One region of the Oceanimonas pelagia genome, then DNA from elsewhere that is predicted to be linked to it. Evidence: predicted binding sites of a transcription regulator. Region 1 holds the regulator's gene; the other holds the start of a gene.
What was found. Region 1 encodes LexA, which represses DNA repair genes until DNA is damaged. Its sites were predicted from a motif close to ANCTGTNTNNNNANACAGNT; they were not measured.
Positions count from the first base shown of each region.

Region 2: a site for LexA is predicted at 4,226-4,245, ahead of ruvA (Holliday junction branch migration protein RuvA). Genes of this name have one in related genera too.

Region 1 is NZ_CP118224.1:3,083,528-3,099,282, forward strand. Features, by position in the region: gene coxB (cytochrome c oxidase subunit II) at 1-630, opposite strand, end outside; gene lexA (transcriptional repressor LexA) at 960-1,574, opposite strand; gene ubiA (4-hydroxybenzoate octaprenyltransferase) at 1,653-2,525, opposite strand; gene PU634_RS14755 (chorismate--pyruvate lyase family protein) at 2,525-3,073, opposite strand; gene PU634_RS14760 (flagellar basal body-associated FliL family protein) at 3,238-3,639, shown strand; gene glpG (rhomboid family intramembrane serine protease GlpG) at 3,617-4,468, opposite strand; gene glpE (thiosulfate sulfurtransferase GlpE) at 4,465-4,785, opposite strand; gene PU634_RS14775 (ATP-binding cassette domain-containing protein) at 4,830-5,534, opposite strand; gene livG (high-affinity branched-chain amino acid ABC transporter ATP-binding protein LivG) at 5,534-6,298, opposite strand; gene PU634_RS14785 (high-affinity branched-chain amino acid ABC transporter permease LivM) at 6,295-7,536, opposite strand; gene livH (high-affinity branched-chain amino acid ABC transporter permease LivH) at 7,533-8,456, opposite strand; gene PU634_RS14795 (branched-chain amino acid ABC transporter substrate-binding protein) at 8,540-9,655, opposite strand; gene tdh (L-threonine 3-dehydrogenase) at 9,887-10,912, opposite strand; gene PU634_RS14805 (glycine C-acetyltransferase) at 10,924-12,114, opposite strand; gene rfaD (ADP-glyceromanno-heptose 6-epimerase) at 12,507-13,460, shown strand; gene PU634_RS14815 (bifunctional glycosyltransferase family 4 protein/polysaccharide deacetylase) at 13,469-15,232, shown strand; gene PU634_RS14820 (hypothetical protein) at 15,394-15,624, opposite strand.
Region 2 is NZ_CP118224.1:2,026,116-2,041,870, reverse strand. Features, by position in the region: gene PU634_RS09680 (DUF72 domain-containing protein) at 1-333, opposite strand, end outside; gene aspS (aspartate--tRNA ligase) at 545-2,308, shown strand; gene nudB (dihydroneopterin triphosphate diphosphatase) at 2,312-2,740, shown strand; gene PU634_RS09665 (YebC/PmpR family DNA-binding transcriptional regulator) at 2,755-3,495, shown strand; gene ruvC (crossover junction endodeoxyribonuclease RuvC) at 3,625-4,146, shown strand; gene ruvA (Holliday junction branch migration protein RuvA) at 4,293-4,895, shown strand; gene ruvB (Holliday junction branch migration DNA helicase RuvB) at 4,899-5,903, shown strand; gene ybgC (tol-pal system-associated acyl-CoA thioesterase) at 6,070-6,480, shown strand; gene tolQ (protein TolQ) at 6,470-7,150, shown strand; gene tolR (protein TolR) at 7,150-7,575, shown strand; gene tolA (cell envelope integrity protein TolA) at 7,579-8,820, shown strand; gene tolB (Tol-Pal system beta propeller repeat protein TolB) at 8,823-10,121, shown strand; gene pal (peptidoglycan-associated lipoprotein Pal) at 10,148-10,675, shown strand; gene ybgF (tol-pal system protein YbgF) at 10,692-11,453, shown strand; tRNA gene PU634_RS09610 (tRNA-Lys) at 11,594-11,669, shown strand; tRNA gene PU634_RS09605 (tRNA-Val) at 11,677-11,752, shown strand; tRNA gene PU634_RS09600 (tRNA-Val) at 11,785-11,860, shown strand; tRNA gene PU634_RS09595 (tRNA-Lys) at 11,886-11,961, shown strand; tRNA gene PU634_RS09590 (tRNA-Val) at 11,969-12,044, shown strand; tRNA gene PU634_RS09585 (tRNA-Val) at 12,077-12,152, shown strand; tRNA gene PU634_RS09580 (tRNA-Lys) at 12,178-12,253, shown strand; tRNA gene PU634_RS09575 (tRNA-Val) at 12,261-12,336, shown strand; tRNA gene PU634_RS09570 (tRNA-Val) at 12,369-12,444, shown strand; tRNA gene PU634_RS09565 (tRNA-Lys) at 12,470-12,545, shown strand; tRNA gene PU634_RS09560 (tRNA-Val) at 12,552-12,627, shown strand; tRNA gene PU634_RS09555 (tRNA-Lys) at 12,659-12,734, shown strand; gene nadA (quinolinate synthase NadA) at 12,873-13,934, shown strand; gene gap (type I glyceraldehyde-3-phosphate dehydrogenase) at 14,151-15,146, opposite strand; gene PU634_RS09540 (DUF2989 domain-containing protein) at 15,329-15,755, opposite strand, start outside.

The DNA.
Region 1 (15,755 bases):
GATGCGGGTCCAGGCCTCGTTGATAAAACCGGGAATGGCATCCTTTTTCACCGCGAAAGCCGGCACCCACCAGGAGTGGATCACATCGTCGGAGGTGATCAGAAAGCGCACCTTGCGCTCCGTGGGCAGCACCAGGGGATGATCCACCTCCAGCAGGTAGTGCTCCCGCTTGCGCACCTCACCGCTGATCTGTTGCGGCAGGGTAGCCAGCAGGCTGTAAAACTCCACGTCTTCGTCAAAGTAACGGTAATGCCACTTCCACTGAGAGCCGGTGATCTGCACGGTGAGATCCGGCTTTGAAGCGTCTTCCATCGCCACCAGGGTTTTGGTGGCGGGAATGGCCATGGCCACCAGAATGAGAAAGGGAATGATGGTCCAGAGGATCTCGACCCTGGTGCTTTCGTGAAACTGGGCTGCCCGGGCGCCTCTGGACTTGCGATGGTGAATAATGGCCCAGAACATGGCCCCGAACACCAGCAGACCGATGACCGCGCAGATGGTGAGAATGGTCATGTGCAGGCCATACACTTTCTGGCTGATTTCGGTGACCCCTTCGGTCATGTTGAGGCGGACCTGGGCCTCGGCGGGCAGGGTTGCCAGCAAGGACAACAGCAGCAAAATCGGCTTCACGCGCACCCCCATCGTTTCATCCTGTAACACCGGAGCACTTGAATTCGGCATTGGTGGCCGCCGAACGACCGCATCCCTTCCATTCGGCTGACTCTAAGTAAAGCAGCAGTTAAGGAAATGTAAAATATAAAGAAATGGGAGATTGGGGATTGGGGATTGGGGATTGGGGATTGGGGATTGGGGATTGGGGATTGGGGATTGGGGATTGGGGATTGGGGATTGGGGATTGGGGATTGGGGATTGGGGATTGGGGATTGGGGATTGGGGATTGGGGATTGGGGATTGGCAGGCCACCATAAGTTTGCGGCCTGCCGGGTCAAGCGGGTTTGTCAGAAGTCGCCGTTGCGGATCACCCCCACCGCCAGACCTTCGATAATCAGCTCCTGGGTACGCAAGTCCACCTCAATGGGCGACAGCTCCTCGTTTTCGGGCACCAGGCTGACCTTGCTGCCCTTGCGCTGAAAGCGCTTCACCGTGACTTCGTCGTCGAGCCGGGCCACCACCACCTGGCCATTGCGGGCCTCCCGGGTCTTGTGCACCGCCAGCAGATCACCGTCCATGATGCCGATATTCTTCATGCTCGTGCCCCGAACCCGCAGCAAAAAGTCCGCCGAGGGATGGAACAGGGCGGGATCGAGCCGGTAATGACTCTCGATGTGCTGTTGCGCCAGTATGGGTTCACCGGCGGCCACCCGGCCCACCAGCGGCAGGCCCTGTTCTTCTTCCGCCTCTTCCCCGGCCAGGCGAATGCCCCGGGAAGTACCGGGCATGATTTCAATCACGCCCTTTTTGGCCAGCGCCTTGAGGTGCTCTTCCGCCGCATTGGCGGACTTGAACCCCAGCACCCGGGCAATTTCCACCCGGGTGGGCGGCATGCCGGTTTGCTGAATGTGTTCCTTGATAATGTCCAGCACCTGCGACTGGCGGGGAGTAAGGGCTTTCATGGTGAAACCTGTCTGTTTATACAGTTAACTGTCAGTATATCCAGTAATGAGTCCAGAGCAAGTCCCAAAGCCTTTCACTTACCACAGCGCCAGCACCAGACCGGCAAAGATGGCCATGCCGACGTGGTTGTTGTTAAGAAAGGCGCGAAAGCAGGGCATGCGTTCCCGGTCGCGGATCAGCCGCTGCTGATACACAAACAGTCCGGCAGCCGCCAGCAGCCCCCAGTAAAAGGACGCGGCCAGCTCAAACACCCCACCCGCCGCCACCAGCAGCAACAGGGTGGCCAGCTGCAGCAGACCCACGATCAACTTGTCGCGGCGGCCAAACAGAATAGCGGTGGACTTGACCCCGATTTTGAGGTCGTCGTCCCGGTCCACCATGGCATACATGGTGTCGTAGGCCACGGTCCAGGTGAGGTTGGCGGCAAACAGCAGCCAGAGCCCGGGGGGCAGGCTGTTGCTCTGAGCGGCAAAGGCCATGGGAATGGCCCAGGAAAAGGCAATGCCGAGAAACAGCTGGGGCAGATGAGTCACCCGCTTCATAAAGGGATAGAGCGCCGCCCAGAACAGGCCGGCAAAGGCCAGACCAATGGTGAGGGCATTGGTGGTCAGCACCAGCACAAAGGAAATGCCCACCAGCAGGGCGAAAAAGCCCAGTGCCTGGCGCTCGGTGAGTTCACCGGCGGGCAGCGGCCGGGCATGGGTACGCTTGACGTGGCCGTCGATATGGCGATCGGCGTAGTCGTTGATCACACAGCCGGCGGAACGCATGGAAAACACCCCGGCCACAAACACCAGCAGCAACCAGGGGGATGGCAGGCCCTCGGCGGCAATCCACAGCGCCCACAGGGTAGGCCACAACAGCAGCAGGGTGCCGATGGGCTTGTCGAGCCGGGCCAGAGCCAGGTAGGCGCGCCAACGCGGCCGTGAAAAAGAAGTCAGGGTGGTCATTACACTATATTCCGGTAGGGTGCCGAAGCCGGCAGAAAGAGTTCGGTCACCAGCACCCGGGCGGCACCGGTGCTGAGAGTGGAGCGCCGGGCCCAGGGCAAGGTATCGCTCAAGGCGGCATTGAACCCGGCACGGGTCTGCAACCGCCGATACTCCACCGCGGAGAGCTCGGCAAGATCAAAGGGAGTCCGTTGCAGATCCGTCGCTTCAAACATCAACTCTCCCAGCGCCTTGCTGCCCAGCCCGGCCAGTGCCGGCAATGCCGCTTGCGTGGCGGAGGAATAGAGCGAGCTGGCGTACACCCAGGGCACCTCATCGCACAACAGCAACACTTCCCGGCAATAGGCCTGCCCGGCCTGAAGGCGCTCCACCTGAGCCGGCGTGAGCGGACGCAACACCGAATCGGACAATACCTGTACCCGGAAGTGCCGGCAGTGACGACGCAGCCGCCGGGTCAGCGAGCCCGGCTCGTGCAGCCAGTCGCCCAGGGCGGATGACGCCGGTGCTGAACGGCCCCAGCGCCAGTCACTGTCGACACTGGGCGTCATGGTTGTTTGCTGAAGTGGCAAAGACATAAAAATGACTTGGGTCCTGCTTTGGCGGTAACATCACCACCGCATTTTCGGGCCATGATACAGAAAACCGTCGACGGACTTGACCGCACCGGCAAATATTTAAACAATGCCCGCTCTCTCATTGCTCGGAGACTCATATGTTTCGGTTACTTGCCCTCTGCCTGCTGCTGGCGGCCCCGGGCACGCTCAGCGCTCAGGAGGAAACGGCGGCACCCGCCGGGCCCATATACTACACCATGACACCGGACATTATTACCAACTACCAGAACTCCGGGCAAAACCTGGGCTATGTGCGGGTGGCGGTGGAGCTGATGCTGGAGCGCCCGGAGCAACTGACGGTAGTGGAAGAGAATATGCCGCTGCTGCGGGATGCGCTCAACGACTTGCTGGCGGAAAAAAGCCGGCAGGAAATCCGCTCCCTGCCGGCCCGGGCCGGGCTGGCCGATGAGGGCCGGGAGCGGCTCAACGAGCTGCTGTTGCAGGAAACCGGGCAAACGCCGGTACGCCGCCTGCTGTTTACCACCTTCCTTTATCAGTAACCCGCCGGCGATTGTCCAGCCAGGCCTGCAACAAGCCGATGAGCGCGCCGCCCAGGTGCGCCATGTTAGCCACCGGCGTGCCCAGCAGGTCGGCAAAGCCCAGCACCAGCCACACCAGCATAAACACCGCCATGCCGTCGGGCAGGCCCATGCCCCGAGCCGGGTTGAGCCGGCCGCTGAACCAGACATAGGCCAGCAGCGCATACACCACTCCCGACAGGCCGCCAAAGCGCGGGCCGCTGGCCCAGAACTGCAGCAGGTTGGGCAGCACCGCCGCCACCAGCAGCAGCACCAGCAGCTTGCCGCTGCCCAGCCGCCGCTCCACCATGCCGCCCAGGTACCACCACCAGAACAGGTTGAATACCAGGTGCATCAGGGAAAAGTGCATCAGCGCCGGGGTAAAGGCGCGCCAGAATTCGGTGCCCAGCAGCCATTCGGCCCGGGGCGGAAACGACAGCACCCCAAACATGGGCAGGCCCAGCCAGCTCAGGCCGTAAACCAGCAGGCAGGCCAGCAGCACCAGCAGATTCACCGGCCCGGTCTGGCGCAGCAGGTCGCTGATCCAGCCGGTTTGCCGGGCCCCGTCGGTAAAGCGGGCGTGGCTGTCGCCCCGCTTCCAGGACGCTTCCTGGTAGCGGGGATGAAACGGCTCGGCCAGAAAACGCTTGACCTCCCGCTGGGCCTGCTCGAAACGGGATTCGTCCACCAGCCAGATATGCACGTTACCGTCGTCGTCCTGAGTCAGCTCGCAGTGCAGGCCAAGCTCACTCAGATAGTCCACAAAGGCCTGGGCCCGGCGCGGCTCGTCGAGCACCAGCAGCGCCTTCACGACTGGCCGACCACCGGCTGGCTGCGCCGCCAGGCCTCGAAGCCGCCGTCCAGGCTGTAGACTTCCTCAAAGCCCTGATTCACCAGATACTGGGCCGCGCCCTGACTGCTGATGCCGTGATAACACATCACGATCACCGGCACGTCGTAATCCACCTCATTGGTAAAGGCCACCAGGCTGTCGTTGGTCAGGTGAAAGGCGCCTTCGGCGTGCGCCAGGGCAAAGGACTGGGGGTCGCGAATATCCACCAGCCGGGCCCGGCCCTCGCTCAGCATGATGTGGGCGTCGTCCACCGAAATATGGGCAAACTGATCCATGAATTCCTCCTCATTAATGTGGCGCCAGTGTACCCAATTCGGCTTCAGCCGCCCAGATAGGCGTTACGCACCCGCTCGTTCACCAGCAGGGCGGCACCGGTATCGGCCAGCACCACCCGGCCGTTTTCCAGCACATAGCCCCGGTCGGCCAGCTTGAGCGCCTGGTTGGCGTTCTGCTCCACCAGAAAGATGGTCATGCCCTTTTCCTTGCGCAGCCGGGCGATGGTGTCGAAAATCTGATTGATGATAATGGGCGCCAGCCCCAGAGAGGGTTCGTCCAGCAGCAGCAGCCGGGGTTTGCTCATCAGCGCCCGGCCGATGGCCAGCATCTGCTGCTCGCCGCCGGACATGGTGCCGGCGCGCTGATGACGCCGCTCCTTGAGCCGGGGAAACATGGCAAACACCTCGGCCATCAGGCCGGTGTGCTCGCGCCTGTCCACGAAAAAGGCGCCCATGTGCAGGTTTTCTTCCACCGTAAGCCGGGCGAAGATGCGCCGTCCTTCCGGCACAATGGCGATGTCCCGGCGCATGATGGCGGCGGTATCCAGTTCGGACAGGTCCTGGCCCTCAAACACCACCCGGCCCCGGGACGGCCGGGGATCGCCGCAGATGCTCATCATTAATGTGGTCTTGCCGGCGCCGTTGGCGCCGATCAGGGTGACGATCTCCCCCTGCTCAATATGCACGGTCACGTCTTCCAGCGCCTGGATCTTGCCGTAATGGGCACAGATATTGTCGACATGCAGCATCAGGCTTCTCCCAGGTAGGCGTTGATCACATCGGGATGGCTGCGCACCGCCTCGGGGCTGCCGTCCGCCAGGGGCCGGCCCTGGTTGACCACGTAAATATGATCGGAAATGTCCATCACCAGCTTCATGTCGTGCTCGATCAGCAGCACGCTGACCCCTTCGTTATCGCGCAGATCCTGGATCAGCCGGTTCAGCTCCTGAGTCTCGTTCGGATTCAGCCCCGCCGCAGGCTCGTCCAGCATCAGCAGGGCCGGTCGTGCCGCCATGCAGCGGGCGATCTCCAGCCGGCGCTGCTGACCATAGGCCAGGTTGCCGGCGGCGCGGTTGGCAAATTCGGTGAGATTGACCTTTTCCAGCCAGTAATGGGCCCGCTCCAGCCCTTCCCGTTCGGCCCGGCGAAAGCCCGGAGTTTTCAGCAGGCCGGCGAGAAAGTGGGTGTTGAGGTGGGCATGCTGAGCCACCAGCAGGTTTTCCAGCACCGTCATCTCCTTGAACAGGCGCACATGCTGAAAAGTGCGCACCATCCCTAACCGGGCAATCTTGTGGCCGGGCAGACCGGCGATGGCCTGGCCACGAAAGTTGACATTGCCGCCACTGGGCCGGTAAAAGCCCGACAGGCAGTTGAACACGGTCGTTTTACCGGCGCCGTTGGGGCCGATGATGGACACGATTTGCCGTTCGTTCATGGTAAGCGCCACCCCGTCCACCGCCACCAGGCCGCCAAAGCGCATGGTGAGGCCGGATACCTTCAGCAGTTCACTCATGATTTCAGCTCCATGTGGGGGCGATGCATCGGCAGCAGCCCTTGAGGCCGCCAGATCATCATCAGCACCATCAGCAGGCCAAACAGCAGCATGCGGTACTCGTTAAATTCCCGGGTCAGCTCCGGCAGTATGGTCATGATGATGGCCGCCAGCACCACACCAATCTGCGAGCCCATGCCCCCCAGCACCACGATGGCCAGAATGATGGCCGACTCGATAAACACAAAGGACTCGGGGCTGATAAAGCCCTGCCGGGCGGCAAAGAAGCAGCCGGCAAACCCCGCAAAGGCCGCCCCTATGGTAAAGGCGCTGAGCTTGATCAGGGTGGGGTTAAGCCCGAGGGAGCGGCAGGCGATTTCATCCTCGCGCAGCGCCTCCCAAGCCCGCCCCAGGGGCATGCGCAGCAGGCGGTTGATGATAAAGATGGTCAGCACCACCAGCACCAGTGCCAGCAGGTAGAGGAAGATCACCTTGTGCCCCGAGTTGTAGGCGATGCCGAAAAACTCGTGAAAGGGATTGTCGCCCCGGCGCTCGAACTCCAGCCCGAACAGGGTGGGCTTGGGAATGCCGGCAATGCCGTTGGGGCCGCCGGTCAGCTCGGTCATATTGTTGAGCAATATACGAATGATCTCGCCGAACCCCAGGGTCACGATGGCCAGGTAGTCCCCCCGCAGCCGCAGCACCGGAAAACCCAGCAGAAAGCCAAAGGTTGCCGCCAGGGCGCCGCCCAGCAGCAGGCAGGTCCAGAAATCCAGCCCGAAATAAGCGTTAAGCAGGGCGTAGCTGTAGGCGCCCACCGCATAAAAGGCCACGTAGCCCAGATCGAGCAGGCCAGCCAGGCCCACCACCACATTGAGGCCCAGCCCCAGCATGACGTAAATCAGGGTGAGCGTGGCCAGATCCACGGCGCCGCGCGAGCCCATAAAGGGCCATACCAGCAGGGTAGCCAGCACCAGCACGGTGACGATGCGATACAACCAGGGCTGTTCTTCGGGGGCCGGCAGGGCAAAACTGCCCTTGCGATCCGAAAGGTAACGAAAGGGTTTGCGCCACTGATCGGCAAACAGCTGGGCCAGAAATACCAGCCCCGCCCCCAGTGCCAGCCACTGCCAGCTGGCGTCCAGCCGGTTGGACACCACCAGCCGGGTGCCCGCGGTCTCCAGCCGGAATCCGAGCAGCCAGCCCGCCAGCAGCAAGAACAGGCCGGCGGCAATGAGTGAGGATTTGAGTCGGCTCATACCTTTTCCACCTCCGGTTTGCCCAGAATGCCAGTGGGCATGAACAGCAGCACGAAGATCAGCAGGCCAAAGGACACCACGTCCTTGTATTCGGTGCTGAAATAGGCGCCGGTCATGGCCTCGGTCACACCCAGCAGCAGTCCGCCGAGCACGGCGCCGGGAATGCTGCCAATGCCGCCGAGCACGGCGGCGGTAAAGGCCTTGAGCCCGGCAATAAAGCCGATGTAGGGGTTGATCACGCCGTAGTAGGAGCCAAGCAGCACCCCGGCCACCGCCGCCAGCGCCGCGCCGATAACAAAGGTCAGGGCGATAATGCTGTTGCTGTTGATGCCGAGCAGGTTGGCCATTTTCAGATCTTCGGCGCAAGCACGGCAGGCCCGACCCATGCGCGAGCGGGAAATAAACAGCGACAGCAGGGTCATGGTGATAAAGGTCACCACAAAGATAATGAGCTGCATGTAGGACAAGGTGGCCTGAAAGCCCTCGTTGCCAAAACTCCAGCCGCCGGGCAGCAGGGAAGGAATGGCGATATCCCGGGAGCCCTGGGCCAGGCGCATCATGTTCTGCAGAAAGATGGACATGCCGATGGCGGAGATCAGCGCAATCAGCCGCTTGCTGCTGCGCAGCGGCCGGTAGGCCACCCGCTCGATAGAATAACCGTAGACACTGGTCAGGATAATGCTCACCAGAAAGGCAGCGCACAGCAGCAGCGCGGTGCTGTCAATACCCAGCATGGTCAGGGCGGTCATCACCATAAAGGCGGCGTAGGCGCCGATCATGTATACCTCGCCGTGGGCGAAGTTGATCATGCCGATAATGCCGTACACCATGGTGTAACCGATGGCGATCAGCGCATAGGTGCTGCCAATGGTCAGGCCGTTAAGCAATTGCTGAATAAAATAAAGAAGGGGCTCGGACATACAACCTTTCCTTGTCGTTGCACAATGAGCGCCGTCAGATCAGGCGGAGCAGGCTCCGCCTGTTGACGATAAAATGACCGGAGTTACAGTTGGGTGGAGGTGCCGTCCTTGTGCCAGGCGAACACACCGAACTCAAAACCCTTGAGGTCGCCTTTTTCATCCCAGGACAGCGGGCCCATCACGGTGTCGACCGGCTCGGCCCGCAGCGCGGTGGCCACCGCTTCCGGATCGGCACCGGCGCGTTTAATGCCCTCGGCAATAGCCTCCACCGCCGCATAGGTGGTCCACACAAAGGGGCCGGTGGGATCTTCGCCCCTGGCCTGAATGGCCGCCACTATGTCGGCGTTGGCCGGGTCGAGGTCATATTTCTTGGGCAGGGTCACCAGCAGGCCTTCGGAGGCGTCGCCGGCGATGGAGGTGATGTCTTTATGGCCCACGCCTTCCGGTCCCATAAAGCGGGCCTTGAACCCCTTTTCGGCGGACTGGCGCAAAATCAGCCCCAGCTCCGGGTGGTAGCCGCCGTAATAGACGAAGTCCACCTGCTCCCGCTGCAGTTTGGCGATCAGCGCCGAGAAATCCTTGTCGCCGGAGGTGATCCCCTCATAGGCCACCACATTGGCACCGGCCTCCTTGAGTGCATCGCGCACACTGGACGCCAGCCCTTCACCGTATTGCTTCTTGTCGTGAATAATGGCGATGCGCTCGGGTTTGACCTGCTCCACAATATAGTGCGCCGCGGTGGGGCCCTGATCGCTGTCGAGGCCGATGGTGCGCATCACGAATTCCAGACCCCGCTCGGTAATGGCCGGGCTGGTGGCCGCCGGAGTGACCATCAGAATGCCTTCATCGTCGTAGACGTCCGACGCCGGCAGGGTGCTGTCGGAGCACAGGTGGCCGGCCACGAACTGAATGCCGTCGTTGACGATGCGGTTGGCCACCGCCACTGCCTGCTTGGGATCACAGGCGTCGTCGTACTCCACCGCTTCCAGGGTATGCTCGCCCAGCTTGCCGGACTTGTTGATCAGCTCCACCGCCATGCGGCCGCCGGTGAACTGCATGTCGCCGTACTGGGCCACCGGACCGGTAATGGGGCCGGCAATGGCAATCTTGATGATCTCGGCCTGTGCAGAGAACGCTGCGCCATACCCCAGGGCCGCAAACACCGCCAGTGCCACCGCCTTTTTATTCCTTGTCACCATACGAACATCCTCTATTCGAAATCGGGTAGCCGGAACGGCTCCGGCCGTCTTCTCTGTTCTAACCCTTGTACGAAATTAGCACAAGAGGAAAATGCTTCGAATGGGACTGGGGACTGGGGACTGGGGACTGGGGACTGGGGACTGGGGACTGGGGACTGGGGACTGGCAATATGGTAAGAGAGTCGCCTCGGTAACAAGGGCCTGCACTTACAGGCCCTTGCGATAACCGGCTTACTGCCAGTCGAGGATCACCTTGCCGGACTGGCCGGAGCGCATGGTGTCGAAGCCCTGCTGGAAGTCATCCACCTTGAAGTGGTGGGTGATGATGGGGCTCAGATCCAGGCCCGACTGGATCAGGCTGGCCATCTTGTACCAGGTTTCAAACATCTCCCGGCCGTAAATGCCCTTGAGCACCAGCCCCTTGAAGATCACCTGGTTCCAGTCAATGGCCATGTCGGAAGGCGGAATGCCCAGCATGGCCACCTTGCCGCCGTGGTTCATCTTGGCCAGCATGTCCTGGAAGGCCGCCGGCACACCGGACATCTCCAGACCTACATCAAAACCCTCGGTCATGCCCAGCTCGGCCATCACATCATTCAGGTTTTCACTGGCCACGTTCACCGCACGGGTCACACCCATTTTGCGCGCCAGCTCGAGGCGGTAATCATTGACGTCAGTGATCACCACATGGCGCGCGCCCACATGGCGGGCCACGGCGGCAGCCATGATGCCGATGGGGCCGGCACCGGTGATCAGCACGTCTTCACCCACCAGATCAAACGACAGCGCGGTGTGCACGGCGTTGCCGAACGGATCGAAAATGGCGGCCAGATCGTCGGAGATTTCATCGGGCAGCTTGAAGGCGTTAAAGGCCGGGATCACCAGGTATTCGGCAAAGGCCCCTTCCCGGTTGACGCCCACGCCCACGGTATTGCGGCACAGGTGAGTACGGCCGGCCCGGCAGTTGCGGCAGTGGCCGCAGGTGATATGGCCTTCACCGGAGACCCGGTCGCCGATTTCAAAGCCGCGCACTTCCTGGCCGATGGCCACCACCTCGCCCACGTATTCGTGGCCCACCACCATGGGCACCGGAATGGTCTTTTGCGACCAGTCGTCCCAGTTGTAGATGTGAATGTCGGTGCCGCAGATGGCGGTCTTGCGGATTTTAATCAGCAGATCGTTGTGCCCCAGCTCGGGCGCGGGTACGTCTGTCATCCAGATGCCGGGTTCGGCTTTCAGTTTTGCCAGTGCTTTCATGGTTTTTCTCCTCAGATCACGCCCAGTTCACGGCCCACTTCGGTAAAGGCCGCAATGGCCCGATCCAGCTGCTCGCGGCTGTGGGCCGCCGACATCTGGGTGCGAATACGGGCCTGGCCCTTGGGCACCACCGGGAAGGAAAAGCCGATAACGTAAATGCCCTTCTCCAGCAGCCTGTCGGCCATTTTCGCCGCCAGGGCGGCATCGCCCAGCATCACCGGAATGATGGCGTGATCCTTGCCGGCCAGGGTAAAGCCGGCGGCGGTCATTTTTTCTCTGAAATAGTCGCTGTTTTCCCGCACTCTTTGCCGCAGATCGTCACCGTTTTTCAGCATCTCCAGTACCTTGATGGAAGCGGCTACAATGGCCGGCGCCACCGAGTTGGAGAACAGGTAAGGCCGGGAGCGCTGGCGCAGCCAGTCGATCACTTCCTTCTTGCCCGAGGTGTAACCGCCGGAGGCGCCGCCCAGGGCCTTGCCAAGGGTGCCGGTGATGATGTCGACCCGCTCCATCACCTGGCAGTATTCATGGGTGCCCCGGCCCTGTTCGCCGACAAAACCCACGGCGTGGGAGTCGTCCACCATCACCAGGGCATTGTACTTGTCGGCCAGATCGCAGATGGCCTTGAGGTTGGCGATGACGCCGTCCATGGAGAACACGCCATCGGTGGCAATCAGCTTGAAACGGGCACCGTCGGCCTCGGCCTGTTGCAGGCAGGCTTCCAGCTCGGTCATGTCGTTGTTGGCGTAGCGGTAGCGTTTGGCCTTGCACAAACGCACCCCGTCGATGATGGAGGCATGATTGAGCGCATCGGAAATGATGGCGTCTTCCGGACCCAGCAGGGTTTCGAACAGGCCGGCATTGGCGTCGAAGCAGGAAGTGTAAAGAATGGTGTCTTCCATACCCAGGAAGGACGACAGCTCGGCTTCCAGCTGCTTGTGCAGATCCTGGGTACCGCAGATAAAGCGCACCGAGGCCATGCCGAAACCGTGGCTGCCCAGGCCCTGCTGCGCCGCCTCGACCAGGGCCGGATGATTGGCCAGTCCCAGATAGTTGTTGGCGCAGAAGTTGATCACCTCCTGCTCGCCCACGCGAATGGCGGCACTCTGGGGGGAACTGATCACCCGCTCCTTCTTGTAGAGACCTTCCGCTTTGGTGTTTTCCAGCTGCTCGCTTAAATAAGCATAAAATGCCGACGACATAACAAACTCCCGTTTTCCATGTGGCTATCTGGGTTTAACTCAGACCATTTTACTACCTCATTATGCGATACTCATAACTTATTCCGCGCATACCCGCTATTTGTGAAAGGGATCACCGGGCTCGGCCGCCAATGCCCGATAATGTGCCGGAAGGTGGCGCAAAACGAGTCCTTTTATTCGAAGCAAACGGACGGCACGAAACACAGCTCCACAGGACCGGCTTCTCCGGACAACGTCGCGGTGCTTCATCGAATAATAGAAGGCATTGTGCGCCCGGGCCCGCCGGCAACCGCCCTTGGGGTTAGTTTTTCGCGGCGCAGGCGTGGTAAACTGGCGCCAATTTTTGTTCGAACAGCCGAACATGCGGTTCGGTCAGCAAGAGGCAGACAGAGATGATCATTGTAACTGGCGGTGCCGGCTTTATTGGCAGCAACCTGGTAAAAACCCTGAACGAGCAAGGCCGCACCGATGTGGTGGTGATCGACGATCTGACCGACGGCACCAAGTTCGTCAACCTGGTCGACCTGACCATCGCCGACTACCTGGACAAGGACGAGTTCCTGCACCGTATCGTGTCCGGCGACGAGTTCGAGGAATGGGGCGGCATCGAGGTGATCTTCCACGAAGGCGCCTGCTCCGCCACCACCGAGTGGAACGGCAAGTTCATGATGGAGAACAACTACGAGTACTCCAAGGATCTGCTGCACTACTGCCTGGAGCGGGAAATTCCGTTTATCTACGCCTCTTCCGCCGCCACCTACGGCGGTCGCAACGACAACTTCATTGAAGAGCCGCAATACGAACAACCGCTCAACGTCTACGGCTACTCCAAGCAGCTGTTCGACCAGTATGTGCGCCGCCTGATGCCGGAGATCAGTTCCCAGGTGGTCGGCCTCAAGTACTTCAACGTGTACGGCCCCCGCGAGCAGCACAAGGGCAGCATGTCGAGCGTGGCTTTTCACCTCAACACTCAGCTGCACCAGGGCGAAAACCCCAAGCTGTTTGAAGGCTGCGACGGCTATGGCAACGGCGGCCAGATGCGCGACTTCATCTATGTGGGCGACGTGTGCAAGGTCAACCTCTGGTTCTGGCAGAACCCGACCGTATCCGGCATCTTCAACTGCGGCACCGGCCGCGCCGAGCCCTTCCAGCACGTGGCCGAGGCGGTGATCAAGTATCACGGCAAGGGCGAGGTGGAATACATCCCCTTCCCCGACCACCTCAAGGGTCGTTACCAGAGCTTTACCCAGGCCGACCTCACCAAACTGCGCGCCGCCGGTTACCCCCACGAGTTCAAAACCGTGGCCGAAGGTGTGGCTGAGTATATGAGCTGGCTGAATAAATAAGGCATTCCATGAACATTCTGATGGCGTTATCTCAGCTCGAGGTGACCGGCGCGGAGGTATATGCCACCACGGTGGGCGATGCGCTTGGCGCACGCGGCCACCGGGTGTTTTATGTCTCCGACACCCTGACCAAGCCACATCAGGGGGAATTCTTCAGACTGCGCTTTAACAAACGCAGTATTCCCCGTCGTTTCTGGCACGTGGGCTACCTGATTTACCTCATCAGAAGGCATCGCATTCAGCTGGTGCATGCCCACAGCCGCGCCTCCAGCTGGAGCTGCTACGTGGCCTGCAAGCTGACCGGCACTCCCATGATCACCACAGTGCATGGTCGCCAGCCGGTGCATGCTTCACGCAAGAAGTTTCACGCCCTGGGCGACCGTGCCCTGGCGGTGTGCGAAGCGGTGCGGGATCAGCTGATTACCGGGCTGGGCGTTGCGCCCGAGCTCATTGCCATCGGCCGCAACGGCATCGACACCCAGCGCTACCAGCCGGTGCCACCACCCGCCAACGACAAACCGGTGATCAGCATTATTGGCCGGCTCACTGGCCCCAAAGGCGAGCTGTGCTACCAGCTGTTGGACCAGTGCCTGGACCTGGACCGCTATCAAGTGCAAATCGCGTCTGGTTCACGAGTGCCCGAACGTTTCCATCGCTTTCAGAATAAGGTTGAATTTCTCGGCTACGTGCAGGACGTGCCCGGACTCATGGCCCAATCCGATCTGGTCATCGGCGCCGGCCGGGTGGCCATGGAAGCCATACTGATGCAACGGCCGGTGTTTGCCGTGGGTGAAGCCGAGGCCGTGGGGCTGGTGACTCCCGACAACATTCAGGCCGCCATGGCAAGTAACTTCGGCGATATTGGCCCGAACGATCTGGATATCGACTTTACTACCCTGCCCACTCAAATTACCGCAGCTCTGGACACCCGCTTTGACAGCGTCGCCCTGGCCGATAGCGTAAAAGCCGCCTATGACCTGCAAGCCGTGACCAGTGAGCTGGAAGCTCACTACCAGAGCGTGATCGTGCATCGGCTGCGGCGGGAAGTACCCATCATCATGTATCACCGCTTCATAAAGGATGACAGCGAAAAAGGTGTGCATGGCACCTATCTGCATGTGAACATGCTGGAAAAGCACTTCAAATTGCTGAAACGGCTGGGTTATGAAACCCTCACCTTTGCCGATCTCGCCGACAACGGTCTGGCCAGCCGGCTGGAAGCCGGCAAGAAGTACATCATCATCACGGTGGATGACGGCTACAAGGACAACTTTGATCTGCTGTTTCCGCTGCTGAAAAAGTACGGCTTCAAGGCGGTGATCTACGCCGTTACCGGAGAAAGCTTTAACCGCTGGGACGTGGAAAACCCCGACAACCCGGAAAAAACCGTGGAGCTGATGACCCCGGACCAGATAAAGGAAATGGCCGCCTCGGGCCTGGTGGAGTTTGGCGGCCATACCCTGACCCACCCCAAACTGGATCGGCTCGACCGGGAGCAGCAACACGCCGAAATCGCCGGCAACAAGGCACAACTGGAGCAACTATTGGGGCATTCACTCCATTCGTTTGCCTATCCCTACGGCATTCATAACAACGACAGCAAGCAACTGGCCAAAGAGTTGGGTTACCCCTTTGCCGTGGCCACCAACAGCGGCCCCTTGGCCATGCACGAGGACCCCTGGCAGATCCGCCGCATCGCCATCTTCCCCCGCACCGATGCATTCGGATTGTGGCGGAAGATTAAAGGGAATTATGTGTTCAGGAAAGCTTAAAATAATATTTAAAGACACTCTGTATGTTATAAAGGAAAGATGTTGAACATAAAAATCTAGCTCAGAAACAAAATCAAAGTTCAATCTGGAAACCGTTTACAAATCCATCCTCCCACCAGATTCAGAGGGTGTGAGATTTTTATGAAAGAAAAAACAACTCTCTATTCATTGAAGAAAGTTGCAACATCAAGAATATGAAAATTGAAATACTGGGAGATGACTGCACTATTCATATTGGTGCGGGAACAGCCAACACCGGCAACTGCAAACTCTCCTGTAGAGAGCGAGGCACAAAACTGGCCATTGGCAGAAACCGTCTTTTTGCTCACAACGTGATGATATTTACCAGTGACGGACATGAAATTTATGAAAATGGCCATCATATCAATCATGCTGGTAACATTGTCATAGGTGACCACGTATGGCTTGCAGAAAATGTCATGGTTCTTAAAGGATCCGAGATAGGCAGGACAGTGTGATCGGTGCCAATTCGGTCGTTACCGGAAAGCACGATAAAAACATC
Region 2 (15,755 bases), 1.1 Mb from region 1:
GGGCAGCTGCAGCATCAGCATGCCCAGCTTGTGATGCAGGGGGGTGAGCTGCTCAATAAAGGCCTGCGCCGGCGCAATATTGTCGCCAAGGCGGCCCTGATGGCTGACGGTGGACGGAAACTTGAAGGTAAAGCGAAAGTCGTCACCGGTCATGGCGGCCCAGCGCGTCAGGCTCTGGGTGTCGGGCATGCCGTAAAAGCTGGTGTTGCCTTCCACGGTATTGAACACACGGGCATAGTCGGCCAGATGCTCGGTGCTTTTCAGTCCCCGGCTCAGCAGGCTGCCCGGCCAGCCGGCATGGGACCACTGGCTCAGGCCCAGATATAACGGCATATTTCTCCTTTCAACCAAGGGAGCAGGGACCGGGGAATCGGCACCAGAAGAATGCGGTTTTTGCCTTTACCAGTCCCTATTCCCTATTACCGCCTTTTAAAGACATGATTTTACCCCTGTTCGGGTTTCCGATTATACTAGCGCGCTGTTTACAGACCAATTCAAGCCTGCGGCCGGGCGCCGCAGCCAAAGCACATCATAGGAAGACTCCATGCGCACTCATTATTGCGGGCAGGTAGACGCCTCCCTGGTTGGCCAGAGCGTAACCCTCAGTGGCTGGGTTCATCGTCGTCGTGATCTGGGCGGTCTCATCTTTATCGACATGCGCGACCGGGAAGGCATCGTTCAGGTGTTTTTCGATCCCGACAAGGCCGATGCCTACGACCAGGCCTCCGGCCTGCGTGCCGAGTTTTGCGTGCAGATCACAGGCGTGGTGCGCGCGCGTCCCGAGTCTCAGGTAAACAAGGACATGGCCACCGGCGAAGTGGAAATCTTCGCCCACGAACTCACCATCATCAACAAGGCGGCGCCACTGCCTCTGGACTTCAACCAGAACAACTCCGAAGAGCAGCGCCTCAAGTATCGTTACCTGGATCTGCGCCGCCCCGAGCAGGCCCGTTTCCTGAAGACCCGCGCCCGGGTCACCAGCCGGGTGCGCCGCTTTATGGACGAACACGGCTTTCTCGACATTGAAACCCCCATGCTCACCAAGGCCACCCCGGAAGGCGCCCGCGACTATCTGGTGCCGAGCCGGGTGCACAAGGGCTATTTCTACGCGCTGCCCCAGTCGCCCCAGCTGTTCAAGCAGCTGCTGATGATGAGCGGCTTCGATCGCTACTACCAGATTGTAAAGTGCTTCCGCGATGAGGATCTGCGCGCCGACCGCCAGCCCGAATTTACCCAGATCGATGTGGAAACCTCCTTTATGAGTGCCGAGCAGGTGCGTGAGGTGATGGAGCGGCTGGTGCGTGAACTGTGGCAGGATGTGGCCGGTGTGGATCTGGGCGCCTTCCCGGTAATGAGCTTCGCCGAAGCCATGCGCCGCTTTGGCTCCGACAAGCCGGATCTGCGCATTGCCATGGAGCTGACCGACGTGGCCGATCTGGTGAAGGACGTCGACTTCAAGGTATTTTCCGGCCCCGCCAACGATCCCAAGGGCCGGGTGGCGGCGCTGCGCGTGCCCGGTGGTGCTCAGCTTTCCCGCAAGCAGATCGACGAATACGGCAAGTACGTGGGCATTTACGGCGCCAAGGGCCTGGCCTGGCTCAAGGTGAATGAAGCGGCCAAAGGCCTGGATGGCATTCAGTCACCCATTGCCAAGTTCCTCAACGAAGGCATTGTGGCCGAGCTTGTCAGCCGTACCGGCGCCACCGACGGCGATGCCATCTTCTTTGGCGCCGACAGTGCCAAGGTGGTGGCCGATGCCATGGGCGCCCTGCGCCTGAAGCTGGGCAAGGATCTGAACCTCGTCGAAAACAGCTGGAAGCCGCTGTGGGTGGTGGACTTCCCCATGTTCGAGGAAGAGGACGACCGTCTCTATGCCATGCACCATCCCTTTACCGCCGCAAAGGACGTGTCCGCTGCCGAGCTGGAGGCCAACCCGCTGGCGGCCGTGGCCAACGCCTACGACATGGTGATCAACGGTTATGAAGTGGGCGGTGGCTCGGTGCGGATACACGACAATGCCATGCAGCAGACCGTGTTCCGCCTGCTCGGCATCAACGCCGAGGAGCAGCAGGAGAAGTTCGGCTTCCTGCTCGACGCCCTCAAGTACGGCACGCCCCCTCATGCCGGCCTGGCCTTTGGCCTGGACCGCCTGGTGATGCTGCTGACCGGCACCGACAACATTCGGGACGTGATTGCCTTCCCGAAAACCACTACCGCCTCCTGCCTGCTCACCGATGCGCCCAGCCTGGCCAACCCGGATGCACTGATGGAGCTTGCCATTCGCACCGAGCAGCCCAAGGCGGAGTAAACCATGCACAAGCACCCGGAGTCGGTCCTCATCCTTATTCATACTCGGGATCGGGTGCTGCTGCTGCAGCGCAAGGACAACCCGGACTTCTGGCAGTCGGTGACCGGCAGCCTGGAAGCCGGCGAGAGCCGGCTGCAGGCCGCCACCCGTGAGCTGGAGGAAGAAACCGGCCTGGTGGTGGGCAACGGCCTGCAACTGGTGGAAACCGGGCACCGGGTGCGTTTTGAAATCTATCCCCACTGGCGGCACCGCTACCGCCCGGGGGTGACCCACAACTGGGAATACGAATTCCGTTTATGCCTGCCCGAGCCGCAAGCCGTGCGGCTTACCGAGCACCTGGACCAGTGCTGGCTGCCCTTTGAGGAAGCCCGCGCCCGGGCCGGCTCCTGGACCAACCGGGACGCCATCGGCAGGCTGATAAACACCGAATAAAGGAGACTCAAGTTATGGCAGGTCACAGTAAATGGGCCAACATCAAGCACCGCAAGGCGGCTCAGGACGCCAAGCGCGGCAAGATTTTCACCAAACTGATCCGTGAGCTGACCACGGCGGCCCGTGAGGGCGGCTCCGACCCCGCCGCCAACCCGCGACTGCGCGCCGCCATCGACAAGGCGCTGTCCAACAACATGACCCGCGACACCATCGACCGGGCGGTGAAGCGCGGTGCCGGCGAGCTCGACGGCCAGCAACTGGAAACCATTATTTACGAGGGCTACGGTCCGGGCGGCACCGCCGTGATGGTGGAGTGCATGACCGACAACCGCAACCGCACCGTGTCGGAAGTGCGTCATGCCTTTTCCAAGAGCGGCGGCAACCTGGGCACCGACGGCTCGGTGGCCTATCTGTTCGAGAAAAAGGGGGTGATCAGCTACGGCGAAGCCGACGAGGAAACCCTGATGGAAGCGGCGCTGGAAGCCGGGGCCGATGATGTGGTGGTGAACGAGGACGGCTCCATCGACGTGTACACCCAGTGGGACGAGTTCGGTGCGGTGAAGGATGCGCTGGATGCCAGCGGTCTGACCGCCGACAACGCCGAGGTGACCATGATCCCGTCCACCAAGTCGGAGCTGGATGAAGACACCGCACCCAAACTGTTGCGCCTGGTTGACATGCTGGAAGACCTGGACGATGTACAGGAGGTTTACCATAACGGCGAGATCTCCGACGAACTGGCCGAGCAACTGTAAACAACGGAATGTCATCTCCGCGTAGGCGGAGATCCCGTGCGGCTCTGCAGACGATGCCATGTCTGCAGAGCCGTACACCTTTTCTCTGGATCCCCGCCTTTGCGGGGGTGACCATTGGCTCTTCTTCCTATGTCCATTATTCTCGGTATCGATCCCGGCTCGCGCATTACCGGTTACGGCGTGGTGCGCCAGACCGGCAATAAAATGGAGTATCTGGGCTCGGGCTGCATTCGCATGACCGACGAGGCGCTGGCGCCCCGGCTCAAGAAAATTTACGACGGGGTCAGCGAAATCATTTTGCAGTTTCGCCCCGAGCTGTTTGCCATCGAGCAGGTATTTATGGCCCGAAACCCCGACTCGGCGCTGAAGCTGGGGCAGGCCCGGGGCGCGGCCATTGTCGCCGCCGCCAACGCCGGGCTGGAGGTGGCGGAGTATTCCGCCCGCCAGATCAAGCAGGCGGTGGTGGGGCAGGGCGGTGCCGGCAAGGAGCAGGTGCAGCACATGGTGGTGCGGTTGCTGAGCTTGCCGGGCACGCCCCAGGCCGATGCCGCCGACGCCCTGGCGGTGGCTCTGTGCCACGGTCATACCCGGCAGAGCCTGATCAGCATGGCCGGCCAGGTGCGCGGCACCGTGCGCGGTCGCATGCGGTAAATCAGGGACTGGGGATTGGTGACTCGGGACTGGAAAGCCTGAAATCCCTAATCCCCATTCCCGAATCCCCGTTTTTGATACATGGATATTTATCCAGTTATTTATTATTCTTGGCCCAGTTTTGTTCGGGTTAGCGGAGTGCCTTCGTGATAGGTCGGTTAAAAGGTATTATTGTCGAAAAACAGCCCCCTGAAATCCTGCTGGATGTCAACGGCGTGGGCTATGAAGTCACCCTGCCCATGAGCTGCTTTTACGAGTTGCCCAATGTGGGCCAGACGGCCACCGTATTGACCCACTTTGTGGTGCGGGAAGACGCTCAGCTGCTGTTTGGCTTTAACACCAAAACCGAGCGGGCGCTGTTCCGGGAGCTGATCAAGACCAATGGCGTGGGCCCCAAACTGGCGCTGGCCATTCTTTCGGGCATGACCGCCGATCAGTTTATTCACAATGTGGAGCAGGGCGAGATCACCGCCCTGGTCAAGCTGCCCGGTGTCGGCAAGAAGACCGCCGAGCGGCTGGTGGTGGAAATGCGTGACCGGCTCAAGGGTTTTGGCGGCTACGATCTGTTTAACCCGGCCCCCGAGGCGGCGCTGGCCGCCGGCGGCGACGGCGCCCGGGACGAGGCCCTGGCCGCATTGCAGGCGCTGGGCTACAAGGCGGCTCAGGCCGAGCAGCTGATGAAGAAAATTGCCAAACCGGGCATGGACGCGGAGCAACTGATCCGCGAAGCCCTGAAAAGCATGGGATAAGCCATGATAGAAGCGGATCGTTTTATCAACCCGGCCCCCCGCCAGGAAGAAGAAGCCATCGACCGGGCCATACGCCCCAAGGTGCTGGCGGATTATCGCGGTCAGGATCACGTGCGCGGCCAGATGGAAATCTTTATCGAGGCAGCGCGCCGGCGGGAAGAGGCCCTGGATCACCTGCTGATCTTCGGTCCGCCGGGGCTGGGCAAGACCACCCTGGCCAACATCGTCGCCAACGAGATGGGGGTGAGCATCAAGACCACCTCGGGGCCGGTGCTGGAAAAGGCCGGCGATCTGGCGGCCATGCTCACCAACCTCGAGCCCGGTGACGTGCTGTTTATCGATGAAATTCACCGCCTGAGCCCGGTGGTGGAGGAAATTCTCTACCCGGCGATGGAAGACTACCAGCTCGACATCATGATCGGCGAAGGCCCCGCCGCCCGCTCCATCAAGCTGGAATTGCCGCCCTTTACCCTGGTGGGAGCCACCACCCGGGCCGGCTCTCTGACCTCGCCCCTGCGGGACCGTTTTGGCATCGTGCAGCGGCTGGAGTTCTATCAGGTGGCGGATCTGGCCCATATCATCAGCCGCAGTGCCGGCAAGCTGGGGCTGACCATCGACGATGACGGCGCTCTGGAAATGGCCCGCCGCGCCCGGGGCACGCCGCGCATTGCCAACCGTCTGTTGCGGCGGGTGCGTGACTTCGCCGAGGTCAAGGGCAGTGGCCGCATCGACGCCGCCATTGCCGCCCTGGCCCTGGACATGCTGGACGTGGACAAGCAGGGCTTTGACTACATGGACCGCAAGCTGCTGATGGCGGTGCTCGACAAGTTCATGGGCGGCCCGGTAGGGCTCGACAACCTGGCGGCGGCCATCGGCGAGGAAAAGGAAACCATCGAGGACGTGATCGAGCCTTACCTTATTCAGCAGGGCTTTTTGCAGCGCACCCCTCGCGGCCGTCTGGCCACGCCGCGCGCCTACCTGCATTTCGGCTTCGATCTCCCGGAATAAAGTGTGAGGGGAGGAGTGAGCACTCCGGTCTGAGCTTCCCCTCACGCCATCCCCTTCACGCCCCGCGAGGGTCATTCAATGTCGTGCACCGACGCAGCCGTCTTCTTTCACGGCACCGACTTGGGTATAGTAATTCCATCTTTTTGGCCGGATTTCCGGGATTTGCATGTCACAAACGCCATTTTGCTGGCCGGTGCGTATCTATTACGAAGATACCGATGCCGGCGGTATCGTCTACAACGCCAACTATCTGAAATTCATGGAGCGGGCCCGCACCGAATGGCTGCGTCATCTGGGCATTGAGCAGGACGGCCTGCTGGCGCAGGGCATCGCCTTTGTGGTTCGCCGGGTGGAAATGGATCTGCGCCGGGCGGCCCGGTTCAATGATGCATTAAAAGTCACCGTCACGGTGAAAATGCTCAAACGTGCCTCTATTGTGTTTGAGCAGGAAATTCTGGATCATGCGGGCCTTTCTCTGGTGAGGGGCGAAGTGGTCATCGCCTGTGTGGATATCACCAAAATGAAACCTTTTGCCATTCCTGAGCCGTTGATGGGAGTACTGTCGGGTGCACGCTGATATTTCGTTTATTGGTCTTTTTCTTCAGGCCAGCCTGCTGGTCAAACTGGTGATGCTGGGTCTGGTGGGCATGTCGGTGCTGTCCTGGGCGCTGATCATCAATCGCCGCAAGGTGCTGACTTCGGCCCGGGCCGACGCCGAACAGTTCGAAGACAAGTTCTGGTCCGGTGCCGATCTCAGCCGGCTCTACCACGAGTCCAACGCCCGCCGCGACAGCCTGGCGGGCATGGAGCAGATCTTTCATGCCGGCTTTCGCGAGTTTGTGCGCCTGCAAAAGCAGGGCCGCCCGCAGGACACCATTCTTGAAGGCACCTACCGCACCATGCGGGTGGCCCTGTCCCGGGAAGTAGACCGGCTTGAAACCAACCTGTCGGTACTGGCTACCATCGGCTCCATCAGCCCTTATATCGGCCTGTTCGGTACCGTATGGGGCATCATGAACGCCTTTATCGCCCTGTCGGAGATCAAGCAGGCCACCCTGGCCATGGTGGCGCCGGGCATTGCCGAGGCGCTGATCGCCACCGCCATGGGCCTGTTTGCCGCCATTCCGGCGGTCATCGCCTACAACCGTTTCAGCTATCAGGTGGAGCGCCTGGAAAACCACCTGGCCAACTTCATGGATGAGTTTTCCACCATTCTCAACCGGCAAGTGACCACGGGTAACCAGTAATGCAGAGCTATCAGCGCAAGCGGCGCAAACGCGTGGCCGATATCAACGTGGTGCCTTATATCGACGTGATGCTGGTGCTGCTGATCATCTTTATGGCCACGGCGCCGGTGATTACTCAGGGGGTCAAGGTGGATCTGCCTCAGGCCGAAGCCGAGCTGTTGCCGGACGACAGCGAAACGCCGCTGGTGACCTCGGTGGATGCCGAGGGTCGTTATTTTCTCGATGTGGGCGAGACCCGGGACGAGGCGGTGGATCTGCTGGCGCTGGCCGAAATGGTGCAGCAAAAGCTGGCTACCAACCCCAAGGCGCCGGTGGTGGTGCAGGGGGATGCCAATGTGCGCTATGACGCCGTTATTCAGTTAATGGCCACCCTCAAGGCGGCCGGTGTGCCCAGCGTGGGCCTGATGACCCAACCGGAGCAGTAAGGCGTGTTCAGAAACGAAGACGGCAGCATTCGCAAGGCGCTGGTAATTTCGCTGGGGCTGCATGTGCTGGTCGGCGTGCTGTTCCTGGTGGGGGTGAATTTCAGCACCCCTAAGCGGCCCACCCAGGCGGCGTCCATTATCGAAGCCACCATGATTGACGACGGCATGGTCGCGGCCCAGGCCGAACGCCTGGCCGAAATGCAGGCCCAACGCAGCGCCCAGCAGGCCGCCGAACAGGCTCAGGCCGACGCCGAGCGCCAGGCCGCCGAAGAAGCCGCCCGCAAGGCGGCGGAGCAGGCCGCCGCGGCAGAAGCGGCGCGCCAGGCCGAGCAGCAAAAGGTGGTGGCTCAACAACAGGCCAAGGCCGAAGCGGAACGCCAGCGCGTGCTGGAGCAGCAACGTCAGGCCGAAGAAGCGCGCAAGGCGGCGGAAGCGAAGAAGCAGGCGGAAGCCGAGGCGGCGCGCAAGGCGGCGGAAGCGAAGAAGCAGGCGGAAGCCGAGGCGGCGCGCAAGGCAGCAGAAGCGAAGAAGCAGGCAGAAGCCGAGGCGGCGCGCAAGGCGGCGGAAGCGAAGAAGCAGGCGGAAGCCGAGGCGGCGCGCAAGGCAGCAGAAGCGAAGAAGCAGGCAGAAGCCGAAGCGGCCCGCAAGGCGGAGGAGGCCAGGAAGAAGGCCGAGGCCGAGCGCAAGGCGGCGGAGGCGAAGAAGCAGGCGGAAGCCGAGGCGGCACGCAAGGCAGCGGAAGCGAAGAAGCAGGCGGAAGCCGAGGCGGCGCGCAAGGCGGCGGAAGCGAAGAAGCAGGCGGAAGCCGAGGCGGCGCGCAAGGCGGCGGAGGCGAAGAAGCAGGCGGAAGCCGAGGCGGCCCGCAAGGCGGCAGAAGCCAGGAAAAAGGCGGAAGCCGAGCAGGCGATGAAGGATCTGGAGTCGCTGATGGGCTCGGCGCCGCCGGGATCCTCCTCCAGTGCGGCATCGCAGGGCGAGGTCGATCGCTATACCGGCATGATCATCGCCGCCATTCAGCGCAACTGGCTTGTGGGGCCGACCATGGTAGGCAAGCAGTGCCGTATTAACGTGCGGGTGGCGCCCGATGGCCTTATTCTGACCATAGGCCAGGGCCAGGGGGATGCGGAGGTGTGCCGCTCGGCGGAGCTGGCCATTCGTAAAACCGGCACCCTGCCCATGCCCAAGGATCCGGACGTGAACAAACAGCTGCAAAATCTGAATTTGACCCTGATACCGAGGCTTTGATGATGACAAAACGATGGTTGTGGTTATGGCTGCCGCTGCTGATGCTGGCAGGACGCGCCCAGGCGGCGCTGGACATAGTGATTACCGGCGGCATAGACAGCGCCCGGCCGGTGGCGGTGGTGCCCTTTGAATGGACCGGTGGTGGTGCCGCGCCTCAGGAATTGTCCGAGGTGATCAGCAATGACCTGCGTAACAGTGGCATGTTCCGGCCGCTGGACAGGAATGCCTTGCCTCAGCGGGTGTCCCGGGCCGATCAGCTGGAGCCCATGCTGTGGCGTTCACGTCAGGCGGAAGCCGTGGTGGTGGGCAGCATAGCGCCGGCGGGCAACAACCAGTATCGGATCAGCTTTGAGCTGGCCGACGTGCTGGGCGGCAACGGCGCCAGGCTGCTGGAAAGCCGCAGCGCCACCGTGCCTGCCGCCCAGTTGCGCCAGTATGCTCACCGCATTGCCGACATCGTGTTTGAGAAGCTGACCGGTATCAAGGGTGCGTTTCTGACCCGTATTGCCTACGTCAACGTGCAGCACGGTGCCCAGTATCCCTACCAGCTGATGATTGCCGACTACGACGGCTTTAACGAGCAGGTGCTGCTGCGCTCCCGCGAGCCGCTGATGTCACCGGCCTGGTCGCCGGATGGCCGCAAGCTGGCCTATGTGTCCTTTGAAAACAAGAAGGCCGAAATCGTGGTGCAGGACATTTACAGCCAGCAGCGCCAGGTGGTGAGCTCCCAGCCGGGCATAAACGGTGCCCCGGCCTGGTCCCCCGATGGCAGCCGGCTGGCGCTGGTACTGTCCCGGGATGGTCAGCCCGAAATATACGTACTCAATCTGGCCAGTCGCCAGTTGACCCGGGTGACCAATAACCGCACAATCGATACCGAGCCGACCTGGTCGGCGGACGGAAAAAGTATTTATTTTGTCTCCGAGCGGGGCGGCCGGCCACAGGTCTACCGTACCGAGCCGGGCAGCGGCGATGCCCGCCGCGTGACCTTTGAGGGAGACATGAATCTGGGCCCCAGGGTCACGGCAGACGGCAGCAATATGGTGCTGGTCAGCCGCTCCCAGGGGCAATACCGGATTGCCCGACAGGAGCTGGACGGTGGTTATCTGCAGGTGTTGACCGAAACACGGCTGGATGAGTCCCCGAGCCCGGCGCCCAACGGCACCATGATCATCTACAGTACCACCTATCAGGGCCGTCAGGTGCTGTCGCTGGTATCTATGGATGGTCGATTCAAGGCCAGGCTGCCGGCGCGCAGCGGCGATGTCCGCTCACCGGCGTGGTCACCGTTTCTAAACTAGTAATTGCTTTTTCTTAAGGAAAAACCATGCAAATGAAAAAACTGCTTCAGAGTCTGGCGGTTGCACTTCCCATGTTGACCCTGGCTGCATGTAGCTCAACCGGCGATGCCGACAGCATGTCCGGCGCCGATGGCAGCTATCAGGACGGTGGCGCATACACTGGTGGTGCCCAGAACGGCGGCGCCCTGTCCGCCGACGAGCAGATGCGTCAGCAGTATGAAGCCCTGCGTCGCGAAAACGTGATTTATTTCGAATTCGACCAGGACGAAGTAAGCGGTCACTACGCCCAGGTGCTGGAAGCTCATGCCAGTTTCCTGCGCTCCAACCCCAATGTCAGCATTCTGGTGGAAGGCCACGCCGATGAGCGCGGTACGCCCGAGTACAACATTGCGCTGGGTGAGCGTCGTGCCAAGGCCGTGACCAGCTACCTGCAGAGCCTGGGTGTAAGCGGTTCCCAGCTGGCCATCGTCAGCTACGGTGAAGAGAAGCCGATTGATACCTCCCGCAGCGAAGCCGGTTTTGCCAAGAACCGTCGCGCGGTACTGGTTTACTAAGGACTGATTCGGTTACATGATGATTAAATTCGCGGCCATTTCGATGGCCGCTGTTTTATCCACCGCCAGCTGGGCTCAGGCCCCGGTGGCCAGCGTGGGTGGCAGCGGCTCCGTTAACGAGCGCCTGGCCGAGCTGGAGCGGAGCTTCAGTGCCCGGGCTCAGGCGCAGATCGATCAACAACGCCAGCTCAACGCCATGCAGCAGGAGCTGAGCGAATTGCGCGGCCTGCTGGAAGAGCAGAGCTACCGGCTGGAGCAGGTGATTGAGCGCCAGCGCAGCATGCTGGCGGCGCAGCAGGAAGCGGCGTCGGCGCCCCGGGCCGCACCGGAGGCAGCTCCCCGTGCCGAGGCGGAACCGGCGCCCAGCCAGACCGCGGCTTCTGCTTCGCCCGAGCCGGCCGGCGACGAACAGGCCACCTACGATCGGGCGGTGAATCTGGTGTTGCAGGACAAGGATTACAATGCCGCCATTCCGGCCTTTGCCCGCTTTATTACCCAGTATCCCCAGTCCACCTATGTGCCCAATGCTCATTACTGGCTGGGACAGCTGCTCTATGCCCAGAAGCGCTTTGATCAGTCCAAGGCGCAGTTTGGCCGGGTGGTGGAAGCCTATCCCAAGTCCAACAAGCGGGCCGACTCGCTGCTGAAACTGGGGCTGATTGCCCGGGAGCAAAAGGACGATGCCCAGGCACGGCAGTACTTCGAGCAAATACTGAGCGAATATGGCAGCAGCAGCGCCGCCCGGCTGGCTCAGGAAAACCTGGATGCGATGAAATAAACGGCGGATTGACGGAATTTTGTGAGAGTCGCTTGTTCCTTGAGCAAACAAAACAAAATGACAATTTAGCTGTTGCGTCACACAATTAAATCCGTATTATAGGCCGCCGTTGGCAGGGGGCAGCAGCCACCCACCAGGCCGGGTCGTTAGCTCAGTTGGTAGAGCAGTTGACTTTTAATCAATTGGTCGCAGGTTCGAATCCTGCACGACCCACCAGATTCCCGGACGCTTAGCTCAGCCGGGAGAGCACCTCCCTTACAAGGAGGGGGTCACTGGTTCGATCCCAGTAGCGTCCACCAGTTTTGGTGCTTTTTGTAAAAAGTACTTCCCAGGGTGATTAGCTCAGCTGGGAGAGCACCTCCCTTACAAGGAGGGGGTCACTGGTTCGAGCCCAGTATCACCCACCACTTTCGCAGGAAAGTAATACAATTCGGGTCGTTAGCTCAGTTGGTAGAGCAGTTGACTTTTAATCAATTGGTCGCAGGTTCGAATCCTGCACGACCCACCAGATTCCCGGACGCTTAGCTCAGCCGGGAGAGCACCTCCCTTACAAGGAGGGGGTCACTGGTTCGATCCCAGTAGCGTCCACCAGTTTTGGTGCTTTTTGTAAAAAGTACTTCCCAGGGTGATTAGCTCAGCTGGGAGAGCACCTCCCTTACAAGGAGGGGGTCACTGGTTCGAGCCCAGTATCACCCACCACTTTCGCAGGAAAGTAATACAATTCGGGTCGTTAGCTCAGTTGGTAGAGCAGTTGACTTTTAATCAATTGGTCGCAGGTTCGAATCCTGCACGACCCACCAGATTCCCGGACGCTTAGCTCAGCCGGGAGAGCACCTCCCTTACAAGGAGGGGGTCACTGGTTCGATCCCAGTAGCGTCCACCAGTTTTGGTACTTTTTGTAAAAAGTACCTCCCAGGGTGATTAGCTCAGCTGGGAGAGCACCTCCCTTACAAGGAGGGGGTCACTGGTTCGAGCCCAGTATCACCCACCACTTTCGCAGGAAAGTAATACAATTCGGGTCGTTAGCTCAGTTGGTAGAGCAGTTGACTTTTAATCAATTGGTCGCAGGTTCGAATCCTGCACGACCCACCAGTTCCCGGACGCTTAGCTCAGCCGGGAGAGCACCTCCCTTACAAGGAGGGGGTCACTGGTTCGATCCCAGTAGCGTCCACCACTTATTCCGACGAATAAGCCTCCGTTTATACGGGTCGTTAGCTCAGTTGGTAGAGCAGTTGACTTTTAATCAATTGGTCGCAGGTTCGAATCCTGCACGACCCACCATTCCTGTAAATACTCTCTGTTCAAAACCCCCTTTATTCTGTTTCGTTGTTTCATATTGTTAACCCGGATTTGGGTTGCTTCGCCTTCGGCGGTATAATGGCCGCAGATTGTGATTGAATGGAGCACTGGCACACCGCCATGACTGAAGCCGTTGATATTGTCGAATTTGACTATCCTTTTCCCGCCAAACCGGCCCCGCTCACTGCCGAGCAGCAGCATGCCCTGAAGGATGAGATCAAGTCTCTGCTGACAGCCCGCAATGCGGTGCTGGTGGCGCACTATTACACCGATCCCGAGATCCAGGCGCTGGCCGAGGAAACCGGTGGTTGCGTGGCCGACTCGCTGGAAATGGCGCGCTTTGGCAAGGAGCACGAGGCCCAGACCCTGATTGTGGCCGGCGTGCGCTTTATGGGGGAAACCTCCAAGATCCTGAGCCCGGAAAAAACCGTGCTCATGCCCACCCTGGAAGCGGAATGCTCGCTGGATCTGGGCTGCCCGGCCGACGAGTTCAGTGCCTTTTGCGATGCGCACCCGGATCATACCGTGGTGGTGTATGCCAACACCTCGGCGGCGGTCAAGGCCCGGGCCGACTGGGTGGTGACCTCCAGCATCGCGCTGGAAATTGTCGAGCACCTCGACAGCGAAGGCCACAAGATCATCTGGGCACCGGATCGTCATCTGGGGTCCTACATCGAGAAGCAGACCGGCTGTGAGATGCTGCGCTGGCAGGGGGCCTGCATCGTGCATGACGAATTCCGGGCCAAGGCGCTGAAGGAGCTGAAGGCACAGAACCCGGATGCCGCCGTGCTGGTGCACCCCGAGTCGCCCCAGTCGGTGGTGGAGCTGGCCGACGCCGTGGGCTCTACCAGTCAGCTGATCCAGGCAGCCAGAGATCTGCCTCAGAAGAAGCTGATCGTGGCCACCGACAAGGGCATCTTCTACAAGATGCAGCAGGCCTGTCCCGACAAGGAAATGGTGGAAGCCCCCACCGGCGGCAACGGCGCCACCTGCCGCAGTTGCGCTCACTGCCCCTGGATGGCGATGAACGGCCTGATGGCCATTCGCGATGCCCTGAAGGAGGGCGGTGCCGCCCACGAAATTCACGTGGATGAAGCCACCCGGGTCAAGGCCATGATCCCGCTGGAGCGTATGCTCAACTTTGCCAAGGCATTGAAGATGAAGGTCAAGGGTAACGCCTGATCCCAAGCGGCAAGAAAAAGGCCGGCGCACTGCGCCGGCCTTTTTGATCCTGGGGGAAGGGGCCTTATACCAAACAGATGAATCATTTGGTCAGGTTGTCATCCTGGCGAAGGTCAGGATCTTCCGGCAGAAAGATACCGGGTCAAACCCGGTATGACACTGTTTGAAACGTGGCATTGTTGCCAGAAAATGCTCACTTCTTTGGTCGAATTGGTATTACTTCGAGATATGGGTGATCAGATCCAGTACCTTGTGGGAGTAGCCCACTTCGTTGTCGTACCAGGCCACCAGCTTGACGAAATGGTCGTTGAGGGCAATGCCGGCCTTGGCGTCAAACACGGCGGCATTGGGCTCGCCCAGAAAGTCGGTGGAAACCACGGCGTCTTCGGTATAACCAAGAATGCCTTTCATTTCGTTTTCCGAGGCGGCCTTGATCACGGCGCAGATTTCCTCATAGGTTGCTGCTTTTTCCAGGCGCACGGTCAGATCCACCACCGACACATCCGGGGTGGGCACGCGAAAGGCCATGCCGGTGAGCTTGCCCTTGAGGGCGGGAATCACCTTGCCCACCGCCTTGGCGGCACCGGTGGAGGAAGGAATGATGTTCTGGCCGGCGCCCCGGCCGCCGCGCCAGTCCTTGGCGGACGGGCCGTCCACCGTGTTCTGGGTGGCGGTGGTGGCGTGCACCGTGGTCATCAGGCCTTCGACAATGCCGAAATGATCGTTGACCACCTTGGCCAGGGGCGCCAGGCAGTTGGTGGTGCAGGACGCATTGGAGATGATGTCCTGACCGGCATAGTCGGTGTGGTTCACGCCCATCACAAACATGGGGGTGGCGTCCTTGGACGGGCCCGTCATCACCACCTTTCTGGCGCCGGCCTGAATGTGCTTGCGGGCGGTTTCGTCGGTGAGGAATACGCCGGTGCCCTCGGCCACCACGTCCACCCCCACCTCGTCCCATTTCAGGTTGGCCGGATCCCGCTCGGCGGTAACCCGTACCGGCTTGCCGTTCACGATAAGCGTGCCGCCTTCTACATGTACATCCCCCTGAAAACGACCGTGGGTGGAGTCGAATTTCAGCATATAGGCCATGTAATCAATATCCAGCAGATCATTGATGGCGACCACTTCGATGTCGTCCCGTTCGCAGGCGAGGCGAAACACGAAACGACCAATACGACCGAACCCGTTGATACCTACCTTGATAGTCATACATTCACCCGAAAGTTGAAAAAGCAATAAAAATGAAGGGGCTTACTGGTTGTAACGTTACTTAAACTGGGCGGCCCGTCAACGACGATAAACCGGCTCTCCTTGTGCTGGATCATGTCTTTTGGGACTTTGTGTCAAAATAAACGGGCGCCGGAATCCGGCAACTGAGCCGGGGCGCCTGCTCAGTTGCTGGCAGCATAACGCCGATAGCGGCCCCGTTCCAGCTGCTGTGCCAGATGCTCGACCTGCTGCTTCATGGCGTCTTTTTGCTGGTTGCTGAATCTGACATGGGAGTCCATGCGCTGCCAGTTGACCCACTCCTCACCATGCAGCTCGGCCAGGGCTCCGGCCCAGATCCAGGCTTGCTCGTAGCGTTTTTGTCCGATGTAAAGATCCACCAGGCTGGCCAGCAGGCTGGCGTCGGGCTTGCTGTCTTCCCGGGTCAGCTCCAGTGAGCGGTGCAGGGCGCGCTCGGCGGCGGCCGGATCCCGGTGCAACAGCAAGCCGGCCAGGGCCTGCTGCAGCTCGGCCTGTTGCATCTCGGGGCGGGAGGCCTGGGCAATAAAGCTGTCGCGGGCCGAGCGATCACCATGGCGCTGCCAGCGCCAC